DNA from 3 places in the Shewanella sp. 2_MG-2023 genome. Region 3 is predicted to be linked to each of the others. Evidence: predicted binding sites of a transcription regulator. Region 3 holds the regulator's gene; each other region holds the start of a gene.
The links. The regulator sigma-54, encoded in region 3, starts transcription at its own class of promoters, with help from an activator protein. The targets are predictions, from matches to a motif close to GTTGGCACGNNNNTNGNNT.

Region 1 (8,061 bases), on a different contig from region 3:
ATCGCAATTTATAGATTAATTCAGTCAGTAACTTATTGGGTAATTCATTTAAAAACTCATTACAGTATAGGCTCAGCAAATAGTGCTTAATAGCCACCACTTGAACCAAGTCGGTGGCTTTTTAATGCTCACAGCAATACTTAATCTAATAAACCGCAAGCTTTAAGCAACATTTAATACACAATTGCTAACATTTCACTTTACCCTTTTTCGCTTTGCTCTATTAGGATATCAATCAATATTAATAAACGCTTACTTCTATCCCTCGTTTACGGAAACCCACTATGCTACTAAAAACTAAAACGACAATAATAGCCGTTGCATTATCTAGCTTATTATCTACCTCTGCTTTGGCCCATAGTTCGGGCAACCATGCAGTTAAAAGCGCAACTGAAACCACTAAAAAAGCCACAACGGAATCAGAAAAAGCCAATGAATTATTTGAAAACATTTTCATGGAAAATGTTATGGCTAGCCCTATCTCACAAACCTACATGCGTATTAAAACTGATTACGACAAATGGGGTGATTTCAGTGATAAAGCTGATGATGAAGCATTAGAGCGTACTAAAAAACACCTTAAACAACTCGAATCAATTGATGTCAGTAAACTTGATGTTCAAACTGCATTAAGTTTTAACCTAATGAAGCAAGGATTAGAACAAGACATTGCTGATGATAAATGGCGTTACCATACCTATCCAGTTAACCAAATGTACGGTAGCCATACTTTTATCGCGACATTCTTGATTAATCAACACCAAGTATCAAGCGTTAGCGATGCTGAAGCTTATATCAGTCGTTTAAATGGCGTTAAACACGCTAGCAAGCAGCTAGTTGATGCTTTAAAGCTTCGTGCTGATAAAGGCGTAATCGCACCTAAGTTTGTTTTCCCATATGTCATTTCAGACAGTGAAAATATTATTACTGGCGCTCCTTTTAGCGACACTGAAGAAAAGAGCACTCTGTGGGCTGACATCAACAAAAAGGTTACAGCCTTAGATGCGCCTCAAGCTAAAAAAGATGAATTACTTGCTGCAGCTAAAAAAGCCCTCGTTGACAGTGTTCAACCAGCCTATACCGATCTTATCGCTTATCTTAATCAACTTGAGAAAAAAGCCGATACTCGTGATGGTGTTTGGAAACTGCCTGAAGGTGACGATTTCTTCAATTTACGTTTAAGCCGTGTCACTACAACAGACATGAGCTCAGAAACAATTCATCAGTTAGGTTTATCTGAAGTTGCCCGTATTCATGACGAAATGCGCGAAATCATGAAGACAGTGAAATTTGATGGTGACTTACAAGAATTCATGGCATTTATGCGTGATGACGACCAGTTCTACTACCCAGAAACTGATGAAGGCAAGAGCCGTTACATGTCAGAAGCCAAAGCATTAATTGATAACATGGAGTCTCGTTTAGACGAAGTATTCAATATCAAACCAAAAGCTAAATTAGTGGTAAAACAAGTCGAAGCCTTCCGTGAAAAATCAGCGGGTAAAGCGTTTTATGATGCGCCTGCACCAGACGGTTCTCGCCCTGGTACTTACTACGCGAACCTTTATGACATGAAAGCTATGCCGACTTACCAAATGGAAGCACTGGCATACCATGAAGGGATCCCTGGCCATCACATGCAAATTGCGATTGCTCAAGAGCTAGAAGGTATTCCTAAGTTCAGAAAGTACGGCGGTTATACTGCCTATATTGAAGGTTGGGGCTTATACACTGAATACTTCCCTAAAGAGATGGGCTTATATGCCGACCCATACTCTGACTTCGGCCGCTTAGCAATGGAACTTTGGCGCGCATGTCGTCTAGTGGTAGACACTGGTATCCATTCAGAAAAATGGACCCGTGAGCAAGGTATTCAATATTATGTTGATAATACGCCAAACGCAGAGTCTGATGCAGTGAAAATGGTTGAACGTCATATCGTCATGCCAGGTCAAGCAACTGCTTACAAAGTGGGAATGATTAAGATTCTAGAGCTACGTGAGAATGCGAAGAAGCAGTTAGGTAACAAATTCGATATTCGTCAATTCCACACTCTCATTCTTGAGAATGGTCCTTTACCGCTAGATATTCTAGAAACGAAGGTCAATGACTGGGTTAAAGCAACTAACGCTGCATAACCCCCCTTATAAAAACAAAAAACCACTGAGCTCAGTGGTTTTTTTTATGCCTAAATTTTATTTTTGACTATTACGCTATTAATAAGAAATGATAATAAGGAATGACTGAAGCAAACAAGCAAGCAGGAACAAAAAAGCGGTTGAGTGAATTTTAGGCAAAAATAACCCCAGCACTATGTCTGGGGTAAACCAATATAAACTAGGATGATGGTTTCAAAGCCGGCATTGTTCTAGTTTTAAAACCGTTGCCAGCAGTGATTCAAAATTTGCGAAGTTGCTGATTTGCACAAAAAGTCGAAAAGGGGTCATTTCTCAACAAGATGCGTGACTCAAACCATTCCGAATCAACTGAAATCTATTGTATTGATTTCAGAACATAGTTCAAGATGCGAAAATGAAATTGTTTTAATTTAAAGACAAAACCTTGCTGGACAATTTTTAATCACAAACAATTAAACCATTGTTTAAATTGAATAAATAAAAAAACCGCACTTAAAGGTGCGGTTTTGTTTTAAATTTTGAACAATGTTTCCATATATTCTTACGTCATTGACGACTTAAACTGGTAATTATTTACGCAATTTGTATAAATGGTCATATTTAGTGTCCCAGTATGGAGTACTACCAATATGGCCTTTAATGAAGTCGATGAATGAGCTCACCTTAGGTGCAAGATGCTTACGGCGCGGATAAACGGCTTGTAGAGGCAAGTTATTCGTTAACTGCCAATCTGGTAACAATGGTACTAAAGTGCCTTGTTCAATCTCATCTTCCAATAAGTAACTTGCTAAATATGCAATACCTAACCCGCTAACCGCTGCTGATTTAAGTGCTGGTGCATTGTCTACACGGAAGTTACCTGACACACCGATTTCGCAGTAATCATCACCTTTCTTGAACTGCCACATGCTGTGTTCATGCCACTCACCTTGATATACAAGACAGTTATGATCAACCAGCTGTTCAGGACGAGAAATGGTGCCATTTTGAGCGATGTACTCTGGCGATGCTGCAAGTAAGAACTGACACTTCATCAATGGACGAGCAACCATACCTAAAGGTAATTGCTCTGACATAGTTAATAATAAATCTAAGCCTTCGCTGACTACATCAACCTTGTGATCAAGTAAGCTGACTTGTAACTCAAGCTCAGGGTGTTTAGCCATAAACTCAGGTAAAGCCGGAATGATGTGCATGGTACCGAAAGATTGGGAAATACCCACTTTCAATACACCACGGGTCGCATCATTTAAATTATGTACACTTGCGACAGCTTGTTCAGCATCACGAAGCAACTCTTCACCTTGAATATAAAGCAAGTTACCTGCTTCTGTCAGACTCAGACTACGTGTAGTACGTTGAATCAGTTGAACCCCAAGTTTATGTTCAAGATCAGCAACCTGAGTACTTACTTTCGACTTAGATATACTCAACCTTCTGGCTGCGGCACTGAAACTACCAGCGCGGGCAACATGAGTAAAAATAGCAATAGGTTCTAACAGTTCTAACATGGGAGTCGCCTTAAGCTGTTTACGACATTAAAAATAGTTTTTGGAATGCCAATCACTGTAACTTATCCGAAACAATACCGAACAAGATTTAACCGATATAGCAGTGCAAACAAGTATGCACGATTGACCAAAAAAGAAATTAAATTGTGATAGTCCGTTATCCTGTATAGCCAATCAAAACTAAAACAATAAGTTAATAGGATTAGCGATACAGTCTTTTAATTTATGGAGTATACCAAAAAAATTACATATGGCTCTATATTTATAATATACAATTTTTTTATCAGAACAAATCATATCTTCAACAGAAGTGTAGTTGAATTAACATTTTAAAGGCTTTTTAAACGAAAAAGCCCCTGCATATGAATGCAGGGGAAGGTCAGGTGCATTTTGACAATGCTAGAAATTGAACAATCAAGATAATCAAATAAGTCACATCAAATTGCGCTAGCGGTGAACAACCTAATCAATTACCTATTAGTTAAATCAAATACTGATACTTATATATAAAATTCAATTCAACCAATTAACACTCAAGTAAACTTATTCGTATTGGGTATTATCCAATGTTGCAAGTTGGTATGAAGCAAGTTCAGGAATCGATTGACGAACTTCAGATTCAAGCGCCATAAGCTCTTCAAAGTCAGCACAAATCTTTTCAGCTTTCGCTTCAATAGCCTCTGACTGATCTGCTATTTGCAATTCAATGTCTTCACCTACTCTTTCCATTTTGGTAGAAAATGCTTCCATTTTCTCTTCAAAACTTCCACCTTCAGATGACATCATTTCGGCGCCTAAAGCCATCATAAAGCTACCCATTGAATTCTTAATCATGGCTTCCATTTCTTGTTCAAAATCTTCATTAAATGCTTCTTCAATTGAAGATTCCGTAGCGCCTAAGTAAAACTTGTCACCTTGTTGATAGGCCGCTTCATCAATACGAGTTTGGATGCCTGCTAACAGCTCATCTAATTTGGCACCTGTTGCATCACCAAAGATTGGCGTAAGTGCTAGGCTCACAGCATCCGTTGCTAGTACTACAACTTCATTGACTAAATCGATAATTTCAGGAACTTGTTGAGATAACTCTTCTGAGTAATTGGTTAATAAGTTGCGTTGCTTACTATCTAAATCTATCTTGCTACCTTCGACATAAAGCTCACCCATTTCAACTCGATATAGCTCTTCGCCCTTTTCGCTGATTAATAGCTTCTTAGGTTCGACAGTCACATCATAGTTAAGAGTGACATTACATTGCTCGTCATCTAATGACAGCTTTGCCATAGCAGGCGTGATTGCTCCGGCAGTAAAAATAAGTCCTGATAAAGCAAGACCTTTAATTAATCCGTTGGTGAAATTAGTTTGAGTTTTCATTAGCTCTTCCCTTGCTGTAAATAAAACACAGTCATTAAGTTGTAGACTGAATTTTCAAATTTGATAATTAAACCGTTTATTACGATTAAACTTAAATTAGATAAAGCACAGTCCATGCCAACATTTAAAAAACCTTTATTTTCAGAGGTTAAAGTGAACTAGGCGACGTTATAGACAAAGACAGGAATTATGAAGTTAACCGACAATGAGTGAAATAACCAACAAAGTGGTGTTTTTCACTCTTTGCTAATTTTCACTAAAAATAAACAGAAGGAGCGGAGCAATAGCAGTAAAAATGAAATCAAAGCACTAAAAGATTGAACGCCCCAAAGCCTGTGATAAGTGCTCCAGCATACGCGTACCCGCCAATGAATTTCCGTTTTGGTCTAACTCTGGAGACCAAACACAAATAGACATATCACCAGGAATAACAGCAATAATTCCGCCACCAACACCACTTTTACCCGGCATACCAACGCGATAAGCAAATTCGCCCGCGCCATCATACAAACCAGATGTTGCTAACAACGCATTCAGCTGCCTTGTTTGTACAGGGGTAACCAGTTGTTCATTTTGAAGTGTCTTGCCACGATTAGCCAAATAGAACATGGCTTTAGACAAATCAGCGCAATTCATTTTGAGTGAGCAATAATGAAAATAGTTTTTTAATACCGTATCGACATTACCATCAAAATTACCAAATGATTTCATCAAGTAGGCAATAGAGGCATTTCTAGCACTAAATTTAAATTCTGAGTTGGCGACATTTTTATCAAAACAAATGTGTGAATTGCCACTGAGTTTTCTGACTTCTTCAAGCATACGGTGCTTGGGTGCGCTTTGTCTGGCTTGAATTAAGTCTGCAATCACTAATGCGCCTGCATTGATAAAGGGATTACGAGGGATCCCGCGCTCTAACTCAACTTGGACCAGTGAATTAAAAGATTGACCAGATGGCTCTTTGCCTACTCTGCTCCAAATTTCATCTTCGGTATATAAGCTAAGTGCCAGCGTCAAACTAAAGACTTTAGAAATACTTTGAATTGAAAACGGCTCAAGGTAATCGCCTGCTCCGATGGTTTGTCCATCAGCAGTCGTTACAGCAATCGCAATTTTATTAGGATCAACACTCCCCAAAGCAGGAATGTAATTTGCTACCTTTCCAGAACCAATAAGTGGCCGAACTTTGTCGACCACTTGTTCAAGCAATATCTGCTCAGGCATTGGCTGAATTAGCCCCACCAGATGTCATATAATGCGCTGACTTCAAGTTGAGGTACTTTCTTCGCTTCCCAAAAGGCTTTTACAGCTGCAACATCTTCTTCGGTACATTTGCCGATTTGCTGAGTGGCAATAATACCTTCCCACATTTTGTGTCCGCCACCGTGGAAGCCTAGCTCACGCGGTAAAATAACCTCATCGATAAACTCATCAACGGCTTTATCAATATCCGCTTCTGAAATAGCGTCATCGAATGTCCAATTGATATCAAAACCAAGTTCTTGGAACTCATCAACGCGAAGCTTTTTACGTAGACGGCGATTACGATTCTTAGCCATGTTTTTATCCTAGTTAGTGTTGTACGATTATAAATTATTATATTAATTCAGAAGCTAAACTTATGTTTTAATAAATTTAGCTGACTTTTTCAAACATTAAATCCCAAACGCCATGACCTAAGCGATGACCACGGGCTTCAAATTTTGTCAGTGGACGGTGATCAGGACGTTCAACGACTGTATTAGTCTCAGATTGATTTTTATAACCTTCAGCTGCTGACATCACTTCTAGCATATGCTCACTGTAGTTTTCCCAGTCTGTTGCCATATGGAAAACACCGCCAATTTTAAGTTTACGGCGAATAAGCGCAGCAAATTCAGCTTGAACAATACGACGTTTGTGGTGACGTTTTTTATGCCATGGATCTGGAAAGAATAACTGTACTCGGCTCAATGACCCGTCAGCAATACTGTTTTCAAGCACTTCCATCGCATCATGATGATAAACACGAAGGTTAGTCACTTCAGCTTTACCCGCATCAACAAGACAAGCACCAACGCCAGGTTTGTGAACTTCTATACCAATATAATTCAGTTCAGGAGCAGCTTGCGCCATTTCAACTAAAGAAGCACCCATGCCAAAACCAATTTCTAAAACGGTATCAGCTTCACGGTTAAATACTTCAGTAAGATTAATTGGCTCTGGAGTGTAATCTAACCCCATTGCTGGCCAGTGTGATTCAATTGCTTGAGCTTGGCCTTTGGTTAGGCGCCCTTCTCTCAAAACAAAACTTCTAATCTTACGAAGATATTTACCATCTTCGTTATATTCAGCGGTAGTAACGTCGCTCATTTCTGCCTCATCAATTAGGTACTTTATTAAGTGACCCAATGTTTAACTTCAAATTCATAAAATAGTCAGTAAGTATATCGCAAAATCGTCATGACTAAAGTAGTTAATCCCCTTTGAGGCGGAGATTATTTTGCTTATATTGCGTTTTTTACAGAAGTTTAGCTGCATGAGTCAAGATACCTCTGTGACTAGGCGCATTTTAACCTTCACAGACCATTTAACAGTCACTTATCGTTTTTAGCTTTTCCATTATCAAAACCGTATCTAACTTGTTTATCAAAACGTCGCCATATACACTGCGCCAATGAATAAAGTTAACTCCTTTTCTGAGCGAATTGTTGCTTGGTACGATGTTCACGGGCGTAAAACGCTTCCTTGGCAAATCAATAAAACCCCATATAGAGTATGGATTTCGGAGATCATGCTGCAACAAACTCAAGTTGCGACTGTGATTCCATACTATGAAAAGTTCATGGACAGTTTCCCGTCAATTAGTGATTTAGCCAAAGCTAGCGAAGATGATGTTTTGCATCATTGGACAGGTCTTGGGTACTACGCGCGTGCGAGAAACTTACATAAAGCTGCGAAAGCGATATGCGATCAGCATAATGGTCAGTTCCCTGAATCTTTAGATGAAGTGATTGCGCTATCAGGTATAGGACGCTCAACTGCTGGGGCAATTCTGT
Region 2 (8,061 bases), on a different contig from region 3:
TATTTGTGTCATGCCAATAGAAGCAATAGTTGCTGATAAACGCTTATGTGATGACAACAACTAAAAATAATGAAAATAACAATAAATACTTAACTCATTATGAGGTTTTCGATGGAACAAGTGACAGCGATTGTAAATACGATAAACGGCATAGTATGGGGCGTTCCCATGCTGGTGATGATTTTAGGAGTGGGATTATTTTTATCCATTGGATTGAAATTAATGCCAATCCTAAAATTAGGCACAGGCTTTAAATTATTATGGTCAGGACGTGATTCTTCTGATGATAAACATAAAGGTGAGATCAGCCCTTTTAATGCGTTAATGACCTCTCTTTCTGCCACAATTGGTACTGGTAATATTGCGGGTGTTGCGACCGCTATTTTCCTAGGTGGCCCAGGGGCACTGTTCTGGATGTGGTGTACTGCTTTAGTTGGGATGGCAACTAAGTTTGCTGAAGCTGTATTAGCGGTTAAGTTTCGCGAAAAAGACGGTAATGGTAATCATGTCGGTGGCCCGATGTATTACATTAAAAATGGTCTAGGCAGTAAGTGGGCTTGGTTAGGCACAGCATTCGCAGTATTAGGTTCTCTAGCAGGTTTTGGTATTGGTAATACAGTGCAGACCAACTCTGTTGCTGATGCTATGAGCAGTAACTTTGGCGTTCCTAATTGGGTTACTGGCGTAGTATTAATGGTATTAGTAGGTGCTGTATTGATGGGCGGTATTAAGCGTATTGCTGATGTTGCTGGCAAGCTGGTGCCGTTAATGACCTTATTTTATATCACTGCGGGTTTAGCGGTATTGGTGGTTTATGCTGACCAAGTTCCTGCAGCATTTCAATTAATTATCCACAGTGCATTTAACCCTGTTGCTGCGCAAGGTGGCTTTGCAGGTGCTGCAGTATGGGCTGCCATTCGTTTTGGTGTGGCGCGTGGTGTGTTTTCAAATGAAGCGGGTTTAGGTAGTGCGCCGATAGCCCATGCGGCTGCGCAAACTAATGAGCCTGTAAAACAAGGCTTAGTGGCGATGTTAGGTACATTCATTGATACCATCATTGTGTGTTCTATTACTGGATTAGCAATTATTGTCTCTGGCGCTTGGACGTCAGGTGAAACGGGCGCTGCACTAACATCATTTGCTTTTTCACATGCGCTGCCAATGGGCAACTATATTGTCGCTGTTGCACTTGCGGTATTCGCATTTACCACCATTTTAGGTTGGAGTTTTTACAGTGAAAAATGCATGCAGTATTTATTTGGTGACAAAGTGGTTAAGCCATTTAGATTAGTTTGGACTTTGGTTGTACCAATCGGTGCCGTCAGTTCACTTGAGTTTATCTGGCTACTTGCTGATACATTAAATGCAATGATGGCAATTCCAAACTTGATTGCACTGGCTCTATTAAGTCCAGTGGTATTTGCATTAACCCGAGAGTACTTCGCGAAACAAAAGGCTAAAGCCTTAGAAAGCTAATGAGCGATTAGAATTATTCAACAAGGCATACACAGGGAGTGTATGCCTTTTTTATAGGGAAATATTCACATGAACCTTTTAAACAGAATACTGCTATTAAGTCTATTTACTTTAGTTTCATTGGTTATTGCAGGCTGCAATGGGTTATCTTTTAGAACCAATGCTGATGAATATATTACTTATCAAGGCGTTGCATCTACTGTGGATATTTATCAACCTAGTGAGCTGTATAATCATGATAATGAACCTCTTGGTGAAGTGATGACGACTTTTTGCGCTAATACTCAAGAGGCAATCGAATTTGGTGCTCCTAGTATCAATACACTGCACAAAGAATTAAAAGTACAAACAAGAGAAAGAGGCGGAAATGCGCTCATCATTACTGAATGTGGCAAAGTGATTTATCCGGCTTGCTCTATTTATCTAGAGTGCAGTGGTCTTGCATACTTTTTAAAGTCTTAATATTAGGTTGGAGCTGAAGCCTGAAAAGAGTTAGCGCTGCAATAGTTTGCTCAGGCTAGAATAATTCATCATCTAGGTTTTTACGTAATTCTGCTTGTTCTAAATAATCATCTAAACGACGTTTCACTTGTCTTTTCCGTTCAATAATCTCAGCTGAACGCTTATTTCTAGGCGTGACCATTGCTTCAATTTCTGTGTCATTGGGAATGGTTTCTGTAATATTGGCCATCGTTCTACCCTCTATATCATTCTTGACTAACGGTTTAGCGTGAGTCGTAACACCAGTGCTAAATGTAAAGGTAAACCTGCCCTGATTGTTCACAGGTTAGTTTGTGCCGGTAACGTCAATGTTGAATGGAACTGAAAATAGGACGGAAGAATGTCTGCGCTAACACCTCATCAGTCATATATTTTGAATGTAGCAGGTATTTAAATTTTTGCTTAATTGTAGAATCGAAAATTTTATTATTGCCATTAAAAACGCCACTCTGAATGAGTGGCGCTTTTAGTGCTTAACATGCTGTAATCATACTTCCTCAATTGAGAAAGTAATGTTTAAGCCTTATAAACCGAAGCTATATGAGTAACCTAAAACAATTTTAGCGTCATCTTCATCTAAGTCAGTATCAGATGCAGTGAATGACACTGTACCGTAATCTGTATCAGCGCTCAGTGACACATTATATTCAGAGTAGCTATCAGTATCGAACCAGCTCATGATGACATCACCATCAGAGTAGCCGTAATGAACGCCCAGAGACAATTTTTCAGTCAATGGGAACGTTAAGTTAGCTTGTGCATACATCATGTCCGCAGAGTCTAATGGCTCAGCAGCAATATCGTCACCACCATTGACAGTGTGAGAGTATGAAACATCTAACCATTTCCATGCTAGACCTACTGTCACTTCACCAAAATCAACACTTCCTGGTGAATCTGGGTAAGCGTAGTACAGGTAGTTGATGTCATAGCTTAAGTCTTCAGTAATGTTACCACCGTAACCCGCATAGATATCTAGCTCGTAACTTGTGCCATCACCAAAATCGACATTTGAAGCCCAACCGCCAACATAAAAGCCAGAATCAGCAGCGTAATCAATGCCACCTTGCACAGCTGCGCCGTTATCAGTTTGGCTTACACCGCGCCAAAGGTAATTTGATGTCGCTCCGATGTTACCTGTTACTTCTGCTAAAGCAGAACCACTGAGTAATAAACCTGTTGATAGCGCAATAGCTTTATATATCGATGTTTTCATTTTCATTCCCTCAAGTTTTTCTTATCACTGAACTTGTTGCTTAGTAATCGGGCAGCAATGTTCAATGTTGATTTTATCTGTATGAGGTATTGCTAATGGTGTGCCATGTTTGAAATTGCTACATTTTCAGATGTTTAGCTGTTTCTGCACCGACTTGTAGCAAAAATGTTGCATAGATATGAAGCAGGGTTGCACTTTTAGTGTGCAAGATTTGTGCGCTATTCCTGTACTTTAAACCTAGTTCTGTAGAAAAAAGGCATAAAAAAACCTCCCATAGGGAGGTTTTATAATTCAAGCTGTTAATTTAATTAACGCTATCTTTCAGTGTTTTACCAGCTTTGAATTTTGGTACAGTCGCTTCAGCAATTTGGATTTCTTTGCCGGTTTGTGGGTTACGGCCAGTACGTGCTGCACGAACTGAGGTTTCAAAAGAACCAAAACCTACGATAGAAATCTTGTCACCACTTTTCATGGCTTCAGTAACAGCTTCTTCAAAAGACTTTAGTGCGCGACCAGCTTCAGCTTTAGTCAGCTCAGCATTTTCTGCAATTTTTGCAATTAATTCACTTTTGTTCATGTTGTATTCTCTGCTTTCCATAGATGTGTTTATTTAAAACTAGATTAACATGCCATAAGCCATGGGGGTTTAAAAGCCTTTTATCTGATTAATGTGTAGCGATAAGGCATTTTGGCGACATTTAAGGCGTAAAATAGCCAATTGGGCTATTTCATCAGTGAAAATGACTAGTGACGAAGAGCCAAAAGTCATTACTTTTTGAGCAGGCTATTCTTCTAATAGTTGGTAAAGCAGTTGTTTGACGAGTTTTGGTTCGAAAGGTTTGTCACATAAGGCGTTAACACCGGCACTGGAAACGTTACTTAAATGAGTGTCGTTTGCTTCAGAGGAGACCATTAAAATCGGAATATGTGATTGCTGGCTTTGGTTACGAATGTATTGAGTTAATGCTAATCCATCAACACTAGGCATATTGTAATCAGTGATGACCAAATCAAACATTTGTTGTTGCATAAGCTCAATGGCTTTAGCGCCATCTTCGGCTTCACTGATAATTCTTATCCCTAAATTACCTATAGTGCGTTTAATGACGTTACGTGCCATTCGGCTATCATCGACAACTAAAGTTCGGATATCTTGGACATCGAAATGACTCAAATCTAATTCATCATTACTAATGAGGTCGATAGTTGAATTTAGCGCTGTAGCCAAATGATCGGCATCAAATGGTTTAGGTAAAATTGCCACGACACCAGATTGTCTGAATATTTCTAATTGCTCACGACGACATTCGCTAGAAACCAGCATGAATTGAATATCTTGATAGGCTGATTTTTGTTTAATAAAACTTAAGAGTTCTGTGGCCTCACCATCTTCAAAATGTAATGCACTAACAATTAAATCAGGTGTATGGCGGGCAATGATGTCTTTAGCTTCAGTAAGATTGGATGCTGTTTGAATGCTATCAACACCTTCTTGGTGCAATTTAGCAATGATGATTTTTCGTTGAACCTCTGAAGGCTCCAACAGCAAAATCGACAGTTCACTGGGTGATAAATGGCTCATGCTACTTCTTCTTTTTTTTGTAATTGAGTCTTATGCTGTGCATTTTAACCTAAGGTTGGCTTTGAATATACTTATAACACCCGAATGGTTAACAAGTTCGCTGCAAGTACTCTTTGGTTTTTTGACTGAATGCGACCCAATATTGAAAGCTGAGAATGAGCAGTACGGTTAAGGCGATTGCTGGAATGGGAAGCTCAGTACCTTGAAACTCTACTTTTACATCTTCAGGGGTGATTTGATAGGCAATGATGGCGGTCGTGGTCAGTGCTAACGCGGCTAATGTTTGAATACCTAAGTAAATTTTAAATACCATGCTAGCCCAATGGGTTCGCTTTATAAGGCCGAAAAGTACCGGGATCACGCCAATAGTAAACAAGTCTATCCCTTGGATGGAGTATGAACGCAATAATGCAAGAATGGATAACAAAACATAAAATGTCATCAGAATAATGAGTCTGCGTGGTGGTTTGGTGCTGATAGGACTGAGTTTATTCATAGCGATTAGATATAGGCTGTAAGGTTTTAGATTTTATGTGGTGTAGAATACCGCGAGTAGAATCAATTTTGTGAGTTGTTTGCAAAAGAATTTAGGAAAAGTGAAATGACAGAAGCTGACTTTTGGTCACTGGTAACCCGAACTGAGCCGCAGCAATCTGAGCAGCAATGCCATGACGCATTAAAAGATAAACTGACGCCACTAGATGATGGATCATTAGCTGCATTCGATAAAATATTCGGTCAACAAATGCGACGCAGTTATAACTGGGATATATGGGGCGCAGCTTACATCATCACTGGATGTGATTCAGATTATGCCTTTGCTGAATTTAGAGGCTTTATTTTGTCATTAGGTGAGCAGTGGTATAACAAGGTGATTGCTGACCCTGACTGCCTAGGTGATATTGAGTTGTGGCCCACAAAAGACGATTCGGCTTACCCGTTTATTGAAGATTATGATTTAATTGCTGGTCAACTGTATGAAGATAGAACGGGTGATGAGTTACCCTTTATTCCTTCAGGTCAACATACACCACAAGGTAAAAAGTTCAGCACCAAGAAGAAAGACTTAAGAAAGAATTATCCTAAGTTGAGTGCACGTTTTCCGTTTTAAACTTACCTGTATTATAAAGCTGGACTCTTTTCAAATTCTTGAAGAAAAAATGCAGTCACTGCTTAATCAGTGACTGCATTTTTAGTTGTATACGGTAGTTGGCTAATTATCCATCACATACTTCTGAGCGTGTATCGAAATCTAAACCACGTTGTTCGCACTTTTGGTCTAAAAACTTACTTTCAGCGGTCTTCATTTGCTTGTCGAAGTCTTGATTTAGCTCGGCAGAGTACTCTTGCTCTGCAGAAGCCATATGTTGAACCATTAATTGACGATGTTCTTTAATCGCTTGCTCTCCTTGAGCATCAACATCAAATTGATAAGCGAAACTAGAAGATGAAACGACTAAAGCAATAAAGAAAGTTGCGGCTAAAGATAGTTTTTTAGTCATACCAGTCGTTGAGAAAGTCGTTTGAGTTGAGATGTTGTTCATATTATTACTCCAGTCATACACGTAGGTTTGTATTGGCGCTAATTCCTTGAGCGATAATTGCAGTGACGCTAACAGAGTTTTGTTTAACAGCTACCTTGTATTGGTACTGTGCGTTTGCTTGGGATGTATATTAGCGAAGTCTTGCTGAATGCAAACTGAACAGTGTTTGATGTATTTTTGAGCGTTTAGTTGATTATCTTGTGTCTATATAGGCATATTTCCTACAGCAAAGTTAACTGCTTTACGTTAAGCTGATATACAGGTTAAGTTTTTATACTAGTGGCATAGATTAGGTTTTAGATAGATATAGCCAGGAGACGACAAATGAAAGTTAAACATCTACTTATTGCAGGCGCATTAATGTGTAATGTTGCTATTGCAGATGAAGAAGTGATTGCGAACCCAATGACAGAAGAAGGGGTTGTAAAAGTCGAATGGCAAGAGCCTAAGAAATATCGCGACTTAAAAACGGCTACTGAAGTCAAATCCCGTTTTCAACAACGCTTTTTCGATACGATTACCGAAAATTTGAACAAAGAAGCTGAGAAAGTGCTTAAACCAAATCAAAAGCTTGAAATGCAAGTTTCAGATGTGGATTTAGCGGGGGATTTACGTCCTACATTTGGCGCAACAACTGCCAATGAGCTTCGTATCGTGAAGGATTTATATCCGCCAAGAATGACTTTTACTTACAGCATCACTGAAGGTGATAAAGTGATTATGGCAGGTGACGAGAAACTTATTGATATGAACTTTATGTATGGCACTCATTCAACTCGCAATCAAAAGCCGTTTCAGTATGAATCCACCATGCTAAAAGACTGGCTTAATAAAACGGTTGCACCAAAGCTTTAGGGCTGACATTTGACCCATAGCCAAGTATGCAAACACACAAAAAACAGCTTAATTGAATTAAGCTGTTTTTTGTTGGTTATGATTTGAGAAATAAAAGCCATTCTTGGCAAATTTAGCCTGCTTTTTAGCTTCTGCACTGAGCATAGATAATTCATGATCACTGGTTTGTATCGTCAAATTCGGTGATAACACCCCTACGCATAATGAGATCAACGGATGAAGTACTTTTTTATCCTGACGATCATTGGCGTATACGGTTTGGGCTTGCCAGTGTTCAGTTGAGTAATAGGTCCGTTTACTTTTTTCAAATTGCGCAACGATCATTTGAAAATGAGTAATAGCCTCAGAGCAAGTGCTGATCATCACAAAATCATCGCCGCCAATATGGCCGACAAAGCTATGTTCGTTCTGGTAATGAGTGAGCAGATTAGCAACTTCCATAATGACTTCATCGCCACGTGAAAACCCGTAGATATCGTTATAAGGTTTAAAGTGACATAAGTCGAAATAGGCCAAGTAGAAGGCTTTCTTTTGGGAACGTAATCGTTTCAACTCTTCTTGTATGGGTACATTTCCCGGCAAATTGCTCAAGGGATTAGCGTGTCTTGCGACTTTTATTCGGTATTCTGTTATGCGTTGCAATAAATCTTTAGTGTGGCCAATACCGATAAGTTTACCCTGTCGAAGAATGATAAATTGCTGCGCTACTGTGGTGGAGTGCTCAGAAGTGAGTAATTGGCTGACCGTTGACAGTGGCTCGCTGGCATCGATTTGAAAGACTTGCTTATCCATTACCGCACTTGCAGGGTGATTTTCATGTAAAGCTCTGCCATAGGGTGTGCTAAACAACTCTAAAATATGATTACGGCTAACAATACCTTTGGCTT
Region 3 (8,061 bases):
TTACCTCATCCATGACGGCATGCTAACTCGTTTTGAAGGCGGTGTTTTATTAGTCGCATTTTTTGGATTAATGGGCTATTTCATTTGGCAAGCCATGAGAAATAAGCAAATAGATCCGTTATCTGACGAATCTGATGCAGAGATCCCTAAAAATGTACCCACATTACATGCTATTATCTGGATCATTGTGGGCATGATCCTACTGCCGCTTTCTGCCGATTGGATGGTGACTGGTGCTGTAGGCATTGCCAAGACATTCGGGCTTTCCGACTTAGTCATCGGATTGACCATTATTGCAGTGGGTACCAGCTTACCTGAGCTTGCTGCATGTATTGCTGGGGTGTTGAAGAAAGAAGACGACCTCGCCATTGGTAACATTGTCGGATCGAACTTATTTAATATTTTAGCAGTATTGGCTATTCCTGGGCTCATCGCTCCAGGTGAGATTGATGCGCAAGCAAGTAGCCGAGATTTTTATATGGTGCTGGGTACCAGTACCGCATTAGCAGTACTCGTTTTATCCAGTGGCGCCAAAAAGCAGCTAACTCGCTGGCATGGCGTCATTTTATTAGTCGTCTTTATTGCGTACCAGATTGTCTTATTTCAATCTCAATAACGGGGCATAAAGACTTTTATCTCACTAATGCTAATGTTTAATTAGTGTTAGAACAGAGCGAGAGACCTATGATAGATCAGAAACAATTGCGCCAATGGGGCCGCCAGGTCATTGATATCGAGAAAACGGCATTAGATAACCTCTATCAATATGTTGATTCCGATGAGTTTGGCCAAGCTTGTGAACTTATTTTGCAATGTAAAGGCAAAGTCATTGTCATGGGTATGGGAAAATCGGGCCATATTGGTAACAAGATTTCAGCCACTCTCGCCAGTACAGGCACACCAGCGTTTTTTGTTCACCCAGGTGAAGCAAGCCATGGCGATTTAGGGGCTTTGGCTAAAAATGATATCGTCTTAGCAATTTCAAATTCTGGTGAATCAAGCGAAATTCTCACTTTGCTACCAGTAATTCAAAGAATGGGCGTACCGGTTATCGCGGTTACAGGGAAACCTGACTCGAATATGGCGCGCTTATCGAAATTGCATCTTTGTATTGAAGTACCTGAAGAGGCTTGTCCGTTAGGACTCGCACCCACTTCAAGCACAACGGCAACATTGGTCATGGGCGATGCACTAGCTGTCGCTTTGCTTCAAGCAAGGGGCTTTACCCGTGATGATTTCGCTTTATCTCACCCAGGCGGCTCTTTAGGCCGCAAATTACTGTTAAAAGTGTCAGATGTTATGCATCAAGGTGCTGATGTACCTATAGTTAACAGCAGTGTCTGTATCACTGAGTCCTTATATGAAATTTCAAATAAAGGTTTAGGCATGACTGCTGTGACTGATGATGGCGGTCAACTTGTGGGTATATTTACTGACGGAGATTTACGCCGCGTGATTGATGCAGAAAAGAATTTACGTACCACAGCCATTGCCGATGTCATGACACCAAACTGTATTACCATCAGTGCCGATATTTTGGCTGCACAAGCATTGCAAATTATGGATGAAAAAAGCATTAACGGCTTAATCGTGGTTGATAACAATCAACAGCCTGTTGGCGCATTAAACATGCTCGATATGGTTAAAGCAGGAGTCATTTAATATGTCTGAAACACAAGTTCATCAAGGCTTATATGGCCCTGTCAGTGATGACATTTGGCAGCGCGCTAAAAAAATCAAACTGCTTATCTGTGATGTTGACGGCGTTTTTTCCGATGGCCGCATCTACTTAAGTAATGCAGGTGAAGAACTCAAAGCATTTCATACTCGAGATGGTTATGGCGTCCGCTCAATTTTAACCAGCGGTATTCAAGTCGCTGTGATCACAGGCCGTAAATCTGCCATTGTAGAAAATAGAATGACAGCTCTTGGCGTCAGCCATATCTATCAAGGCGTGGATGATAAACTTACCCCGTTTAAAGACTTGCTGAGCATTTATAATGTCAAACCTGATGAAGTCGCCTATATCGGTGATGACATGGTCGACTTACCCGTCATGAAAGAAGTGGGTCTTGCGGTTTGTGTTGCAGACGGTCACCCTTTTGTAAAACGTCACTGCCAAATGATTACTAGTATAAATGGCGGCAATGGAGCACTACGCGAATTAACTGATCTGCTATTGGTTAGCCAAGACAAATTTGAATCGGCCCATGGAATGAGTATATGAGCCGCACCACATTGGCCATTTTAGCCTTCTTTGGCGCTGCACTGATTTTATATTGGCAAGTCCAAGTCAAGCGCAGCCAGATGGAAGCATCAAAGCTGCCTGATCCTGCTCGTCCTGAGTTTATAGCTAATGACTTACGTAGTACTGAATTTAACGAGCAAGGCTTAGTCCAAAGTCGTGTATCAGCAAAACACATGGAACATTTTCAGCAAACAAATGAAACCTTGTTCACTGAACCTGTTTATCTTGTCTATCCAGAAAATGGTGAAGCTGAGTGGCAATTAACTGCTGATTTAGGCAAGCTTAATAAAGAAACTGGCAAAGTAGTGCTACAAAATAATGTTATTATTGATGCAATAAACATCAATGAACCAGTACAATCTTTGACAACCACTATGTTGGCTCTCGATTTGAACACTATGATCATGACGTCTGACAGACAAATATATGTCACAGGTCAAGATTTTAATATACAAGGCTTAGGCCTTTACGCTGATTTAAATGCCGAAGAATTAGAGCTTTTAAGTCAAGTAGAAGGAACGTATGAAGCAAAGTAATAACCTTACTGTCTCACTACAACATTTTGTAAAGTTGAGCCTAGTTGGAATAAGCCTAATTGGAATGACTGGCGTTAACGCTAAAGAAGGCGATCTACAACAAGAGCTAAAAGTCGCAGCTGTGAGCCAAAAAGCAGACATTAAAAATAACCAAGTTATTTTCTTTGGCCCTGTTAACGTCACCCAAGGCACGATTAACATTAATGCAGATGAATTGCGCGCATTTAGTGAAGAGTCTGGCGGTCAAAAAACCATGGTTGCCACCGGTAATCCGGCTACATTCTCGCAAGAGTTAGATGATGGTCGTATTGGTACAGCCAGTGCCAATGAAATCAGATATGAGCTAGCCAGCAGTATTTTAACCTTAAAAGGTAACGCTAAACTTGATCAAGCAGGTAGCCAAGTTACCGGTAACCTCATCAGTTATAATATTGAAAAACAGCAATTGATCGCTGAAAGTACTGGCGACGGAAAAGACCGAGTCATCACAATTTTCCAGCCTGAAAACTATCCTGATTTAAATGAATCGAAAGACACTTCAGAGCAACCAGATAGCGCCTCATCTGAGCCTGTTTCAACAGAAGAAGTCACAGAGCAAGCACCTGAAGAAACAGTTGAGAAGTTAATTGAAAATCAATCTGATGCCGTTATCGAAAACACTGAAAATGGTTTAGATTCGGCAGCAGCAACTGAATCTGAAACACCTGCAATAGCTAAACCTGCATCAATTGATGAGCAACCAGCTTCAGATGCATTACCTGAAACACCAGCGCTAGAGCAAACTCAATAATGACCCAAATTACCTTAACAGCTGAAAACTTGGCTAAAAGCTACAAAAGTCGCCAAGTGGTCAAAAATGTCAGTCTTACCGTTAAAACAGGTCAAATTGTTGGGCTATTAGGGCCAAATGGTGCAGGTAAAACCACCACCTTTTATATGGTCGTTGGCTTAGTTAAAAGTGATAAAGGCCGCATATTAATTGATTCAGATGATCTCACGGCAGATCCAATGCACCTGCGTGCACGCAAAGGCATTGGTTATTTACCGCAAGAAGCCAGCATTTTTCGCAAGTTAACCGTACACGATAATATTATGGCGGTGTTGCAAACCCGCAAAAGTTTAACGACTGAGCAGCGCATCGAAGAGTTAGAGCACTTATTAGAAGAGTTTAATATTACTCACATTCGCGATAGCCAAGGTATGGCATTATCGGGTGGTGAACGTCGACGTGTTGAAATCGCACGCGCATTAGCGGCAAATCCTAAGTTCATTCTGCTAGATGAGCCTTTTGCCGGTGTCGATCCTATCTCTGTGATAGATATCAAGAAAATTATTCAACAATTAAAAAATCGTGGACTTGGAGTACTCATTACCGACCATAATGTTCGTGAAACGCTTGATGTATGTGAGCGCGCGTATATTGTTAGCCACGGTGATTTAATTGCAGAAGGCACGCCTGCTGAAATCTTAGACAATCAGCAAGTCAGGTCAGTATACTTAGGTGAGCAATTCAAGCTATAGTTAGCATTCTTTAGTGCACAATATGGCATGTCGCGACCAGTATCAGTCCCACTTTTTAGTGCAATGTTCTAGACTGAACTTAAGCCAAGGTTAAGCTTAAGCCTAGAAGCAGTTTAAAAAGGTGCTAGACCCACACAATTGTTAGTCGCGATGATGAAACTCAATTAGGGATAAGCGGTAAATGAAAGCCTCACTCCAACTTAAAATGGGTCAACACCTGACTATGACCCCACAGTTGCAACAAGCCATTCGCTTATTGCAACTTTCCTCATTGGAGCTACAGCAAGAAATTCAACAAGCACTTGACTCAAATCCACTCCTTGAGCTCGAAGATGAGTTTGCTAAAGCAAAAGAACCTGTAAAAGAAAACGCCCAGCAAACCGATACTGATTTTAGTGATAACAGCCAAGTGACTGTTGAAAAAGACACCTCAACCGTAGACACCACTGAATCGTTGACCAAAGAATCCATGCCTGACGAATTACCAATGGATACCACATGGGATGAAGTTTACACAGCATCCCCAAGTTCAGGTTCTGGCGCAGTGGCTCGTGATGACGATATGCCTTTTCAGGGTGAAACCACAGAAGGCTTATATGAGCATTTAGAGTGGCAAAAAAATCTCACCCCTTTTTCTGAAAACGATCTGGTAATTGCTACAGCGATTATCGATGCCGTTGATGAACGTGGTTACTTAACCCAAACAACTGAAGACATATTGCAAGCTTTAGGCCTAGAAGATATTGAACTCGATGAAGTTGAAGCTGTACTCAAACGAGTACAGCATTTTGATCCTGTAGGCGTTGCAGCAAGAGATTTAAGCGAATGCTTGATGATTCAGCTTGGCCAATACCCTAATGAAATACCTTGTATCGATAACGTTAAGCTACTGATTGCAGAACACCTAGACTTAATTGCAGGCCGCGACTTTAGATTATTAATGCGTAAAACCAAGCTTAAAGAAGATGATTTACGCGAAGCGATTCAATTTATTCAAACGCTTAACCCACGTCCAGGGTTACAGATCACTCCTATTAAAGATGAATATGTCATTCCTGATGTGACAGTGTTTAAAAAGAGTGGCCGTTGGGTCGTTGAGTTAAATCCAGATAACATGCCAAAAATTGGTGTGAATCAGCAATATGCAGCAATGGCAAAAGGCTCAGCAAACCAATCAGACAGCCAATTTATCCGTGGTCATTTGCAAGAAGCGAAATGGTTTATCAAAAGTATTGAAAGCCGCAATGAAACCTTATTAAAAGTGGCTAATTGTATTGTGCAATTTCAACAAGGCTTTTTTGAGTTTGGCGAAGAAGCAATGAAGCCAATGGTACTTAATGACATTGCTGAAGCCGTTGAAATGCATGAATCAACCATTTCGCGTGTCACGACACAAAAGTATATGCACACCCCTAGGGGACTTTTTGAACTAAAATATTTCTTCTCAAGCCATGTGAGTACTGATGATGGCGGAGAGTGTTCTTCTACTGCAATTCGTGCCTTTATAAAGAAGCTTGTTGCAGCGGAAAACCAGCAAAAGCCACTTAGCGATAGTAAAATGGCGACGCTATTGGCAGAACAAGGGATCAATGTTGCTCGGCGTACGATCGCCAAATATCGTGAAGCAATGCTCATCCCTCCCTCAAACCAACGCAAAAGCCTATAAGCCTTTGTTATTGGAGGATGATCTATGCAAATTAACCTGACTGGGCACCATGTGGAAATTACTCAATCTTTACGTGAGTATGTACAAACTAAGTTTTCAAAGCTTGAACGACACTTCGAACAGATCAATAATGTTCACGTTGTGCTCAATGTTCAAAAGCTGCAACAAATTGCAGAGGCAAAATTACACCTCAAAGGAGGTGAAGTTTTTGCGGTATCACAGAACGCTGATATGTATGTTGCAATTGACGCCCTGATCGACAAATTAGATCGTCAGGTAATTAAACACAAAGAGAAGTTAATTAAACACTAACGATGGAACTTCGCACCATTCTGCAGCCGGCGTGCACTACCTGCGCCACGCCGGGCAGTAAGAAAAAAGTACTGGAACTTATCAGCGATTTAATGGCTGCCCAGTACCCAACCCTATCTTCACAGGCTATTTTTGAAAGTTTAATAGCACGTGAAAAAATGGGTAGTACAGGTATAGGAAATGGCATTGCGATTCCTCATGGTCGATTAACTGATATCGAAGAACCGATAGCAATTTTGATCAAGTGTGAAGAAGGCATTGAGTTTGATGCTATCGACAAGAAACCCGTGGATATATTATTTGCGCTGTTAGTTCCTTCTGATCAATGCCAACAGCATTTAAGTACGCTGTCGAGTATGGCTGAAAAACTGAGCGATAAATTAATCCTTAAGCGACTTCGAAAGAGTCATGACGCTACAGAACTTTATCAGGTTATAACTGCATGAAACTTGTCATCGTATCAGGACGATCAGGCTCAGGTAAATCAGTAGCACTAAGGGTATTAGAAGATTTAGGTTATTACTGTGTTGATAACCTACCTTTACCACTTATTGGTAGTTTACTTGAACAGCTCAAAGGCAATAACGACCTTGTCGCGATTAGCGTCGACGTTCGTAATATTGAAGAGCAAGGCAAAGTGCTAGAAGAGCAGATAGCCTTGCTTTCTGACGATACGACCATCATTAGTTTATTTTTAAATTCTAATGATAAAGTGCTGTTAAAGCGCTACAGTGAAACCCGCCGTTTACACCCTCTGTCAAAAAACCAAATTTCACTGCAAGAAGCGATTCAATTAGAAGGCCGTTTACTCGAGCCTATCGCTAAAATGGTCGATCACTACATTGATACTTCACAGCTAACGATTTATGACTTAAGCGATCAAGTCAGACAAATCTTAATGGGTAGCATTGATAAAGAATTAGTGATCCACTTTGAATCTTTTGGTTTCAAACATGGTATGCCTACTGAAGCTGACTTTATGTTTGATGTACGCTTTTTACCAAATCCTCATTGGGAAACTGAGTTACGACCTCTAACAGGTCTCGATTTACCCGTGCAGGAATTCTTAGGTAGACAGCCTTTGGTGAATAAATTCATTTGGCAAATTGAAAACTTGTTCGAAACTTGGATGCCACACCTTGAGCGTAACAACCGTAGCTACCTAACGATCGCGATTGGTTGTACTGGTGGTCAGCACCGCTCAGTTTATATTGCCGATCAACTAACAAAACGCTTTTCTAATACTAAGCATCAAGTCAGTGCCCGCCATAGAGAACTCAAACTGTGACAACTGAATTGAGTATCTCGAAAGATATCACCATCAGTAACAAACTTGGACTCCATGCAAGAGCTGCCACTAAACTGGCCATACTAGCCACTGAGTTTGAAGCAAGCATAACCCTCATTCAAGGTGAAAAGCAGGCTAGCGCTGCCAGTGTATTAGGCTTATTAATGCTAGAAAGTGGCATAGGTAAAGTCATCACCGTCAAAGCACAAGGCGCTGATGCTCAACTCGCTTTAGATGCGGTATGTAAATTGATCAATGACAAGTTTGATGAAGAAAGCTAATCTCGACATTAATCACCAGTGTTGATATCAAACCCGTTGTAATCTCAATTGCCTCAGTCAACCCCAACGGTATACAAACTCTCTATTTATAATTATTCCTACCCTTTCTCCAGTTAATTCCCTTCAAGTTTGTTTTGTTCACTATACTGTTTAAAGTCCAACAAAAATCAATAAAGCGCTTAATTTTTATGCAGTAACTTGACGACGCT

Region 1: Q4600_RS00840 (YggN family protein) is a predicted target of sigma-54. The motif match lies at 5,127-5,145, and genes of this name have one in related genera.
Region 2: Q4600_RS06705 (TorF family putative porin) is a predicted target of sigma-54. The motif match lies at 3,283-3,301, and genes of this name have one in related genera.

Annotation. Positions count from the first base shown of each region.
Region 1 is NZ_JAUOSO010000001.1:202,446-210,506, forward strand. It holds gene hemW (radical SAM family heme chaperone HemW) at 1-19, shown strand, start outside; gene Q4600_RS00830 (DUF885 family protein) at 285-2,138, shown strand; gene Q4600_RS00835 (LysR family transcriptional regulator) at 2,708-3,649, opposite strand; gene Q4600_RS00840 (YggN family protein) at 4,193-5,023, opposite strand; gene glsB (glutaminase B) at 5,333-6,247, opposite strand; gene Q4600_RS00850 (50S ribosome-binding protein YggL) at 6,256-6,582, opposite strand; gene trmB (tRNA (guanosine(46)-N7)-methyltransferase TrmB) at 6,659-7,375, opposite strand; gene mutY (A/G-specific adenine glycosylase) at 7,680-8,061, shown strand, end outside.
Region 2 is NZ_JAUOSO010000005.1:22,914-30,974, forward strand. It holds gene Q4600_RS06690 (sodium:alanine symporter family protein) at 112-1,476, shown strand; gene Q4600_RS06695 (hypothetical protein) at 1,546-1,938, shown strand; gene Q4600_RS06700 (hypothetical protein) at 1,994-2,167, opposite strand; gene Q4600_RS06705 (TorF family putative porin) at 2,501-3,193, opposite strand; gene Q4600_RS06710 (HU family DNA-binding protein) at 3,498-3,770, opposite strand; gene Q4600_RS06715 (response regulator) at 3,978-4,775, opposite strand; gene Q4600_RS06720 (hypothetical protein) at 4,864-5,217, opposite strand; gene Q4600_RS06725 (DUF4240 domain-containing protein) at 5,377-5,886, shown strand; gene Q4600_RS06730 (hypothetical protein) at 5,993-6,319, opposite strand; gene Q4600_RS06735 (DUF3016 domain-containing protein) at 6,644-7,174, shown strand; gene Q4600_RS06740 (GGDEF domain-containing protein) at 7,232-8,061, opposite strand, start outside.
Region 3 is NZ_JAUOSO010000023.1:52,643-60,703, forward strand. It holds gene Q4600_RS19060 (calcium/sodium antiporter) at 1-616, shown strand, start outside; gene Q4600_RS19065 (KpsF/GutQ family sugar-phosphate isomerase) at 685-1,662, shown strand; gene kdsC (3-deoxy-manno-octulosonate-8-phosphatase KdsC) at 1,664-2,227, shown strand; gene lptC (LPS export ABC transporter periplasmic protein LptC) at 2,224-2,784, shown strand; partial or broken gene lptA (lipopolysaccharide transport periplasmic protein LptA) at 2,771-3,301, shown strand; gene lptB (LPS export ABC transporter ATP-binding protein) at 3,574-4,305, shown strand; gene Q4600_RS19090 (RNA polymerase factor sigma-54) at 4,487-5,971, shown strand; gene hpf (ribosome hibernation promoting factor) at 5,996-6,283, shown strand; gene ptsN (PTS IIA-like nitrogen regulatory protein PtsN) at 6,286-6,729, shown strand; gene rapZ (RNase adapter RapZ) at 6,726-7,571, shown strand; gene Q4600_RS19110 (HPr family phosphocarrier protein) at 7,580-7,852, shown strand.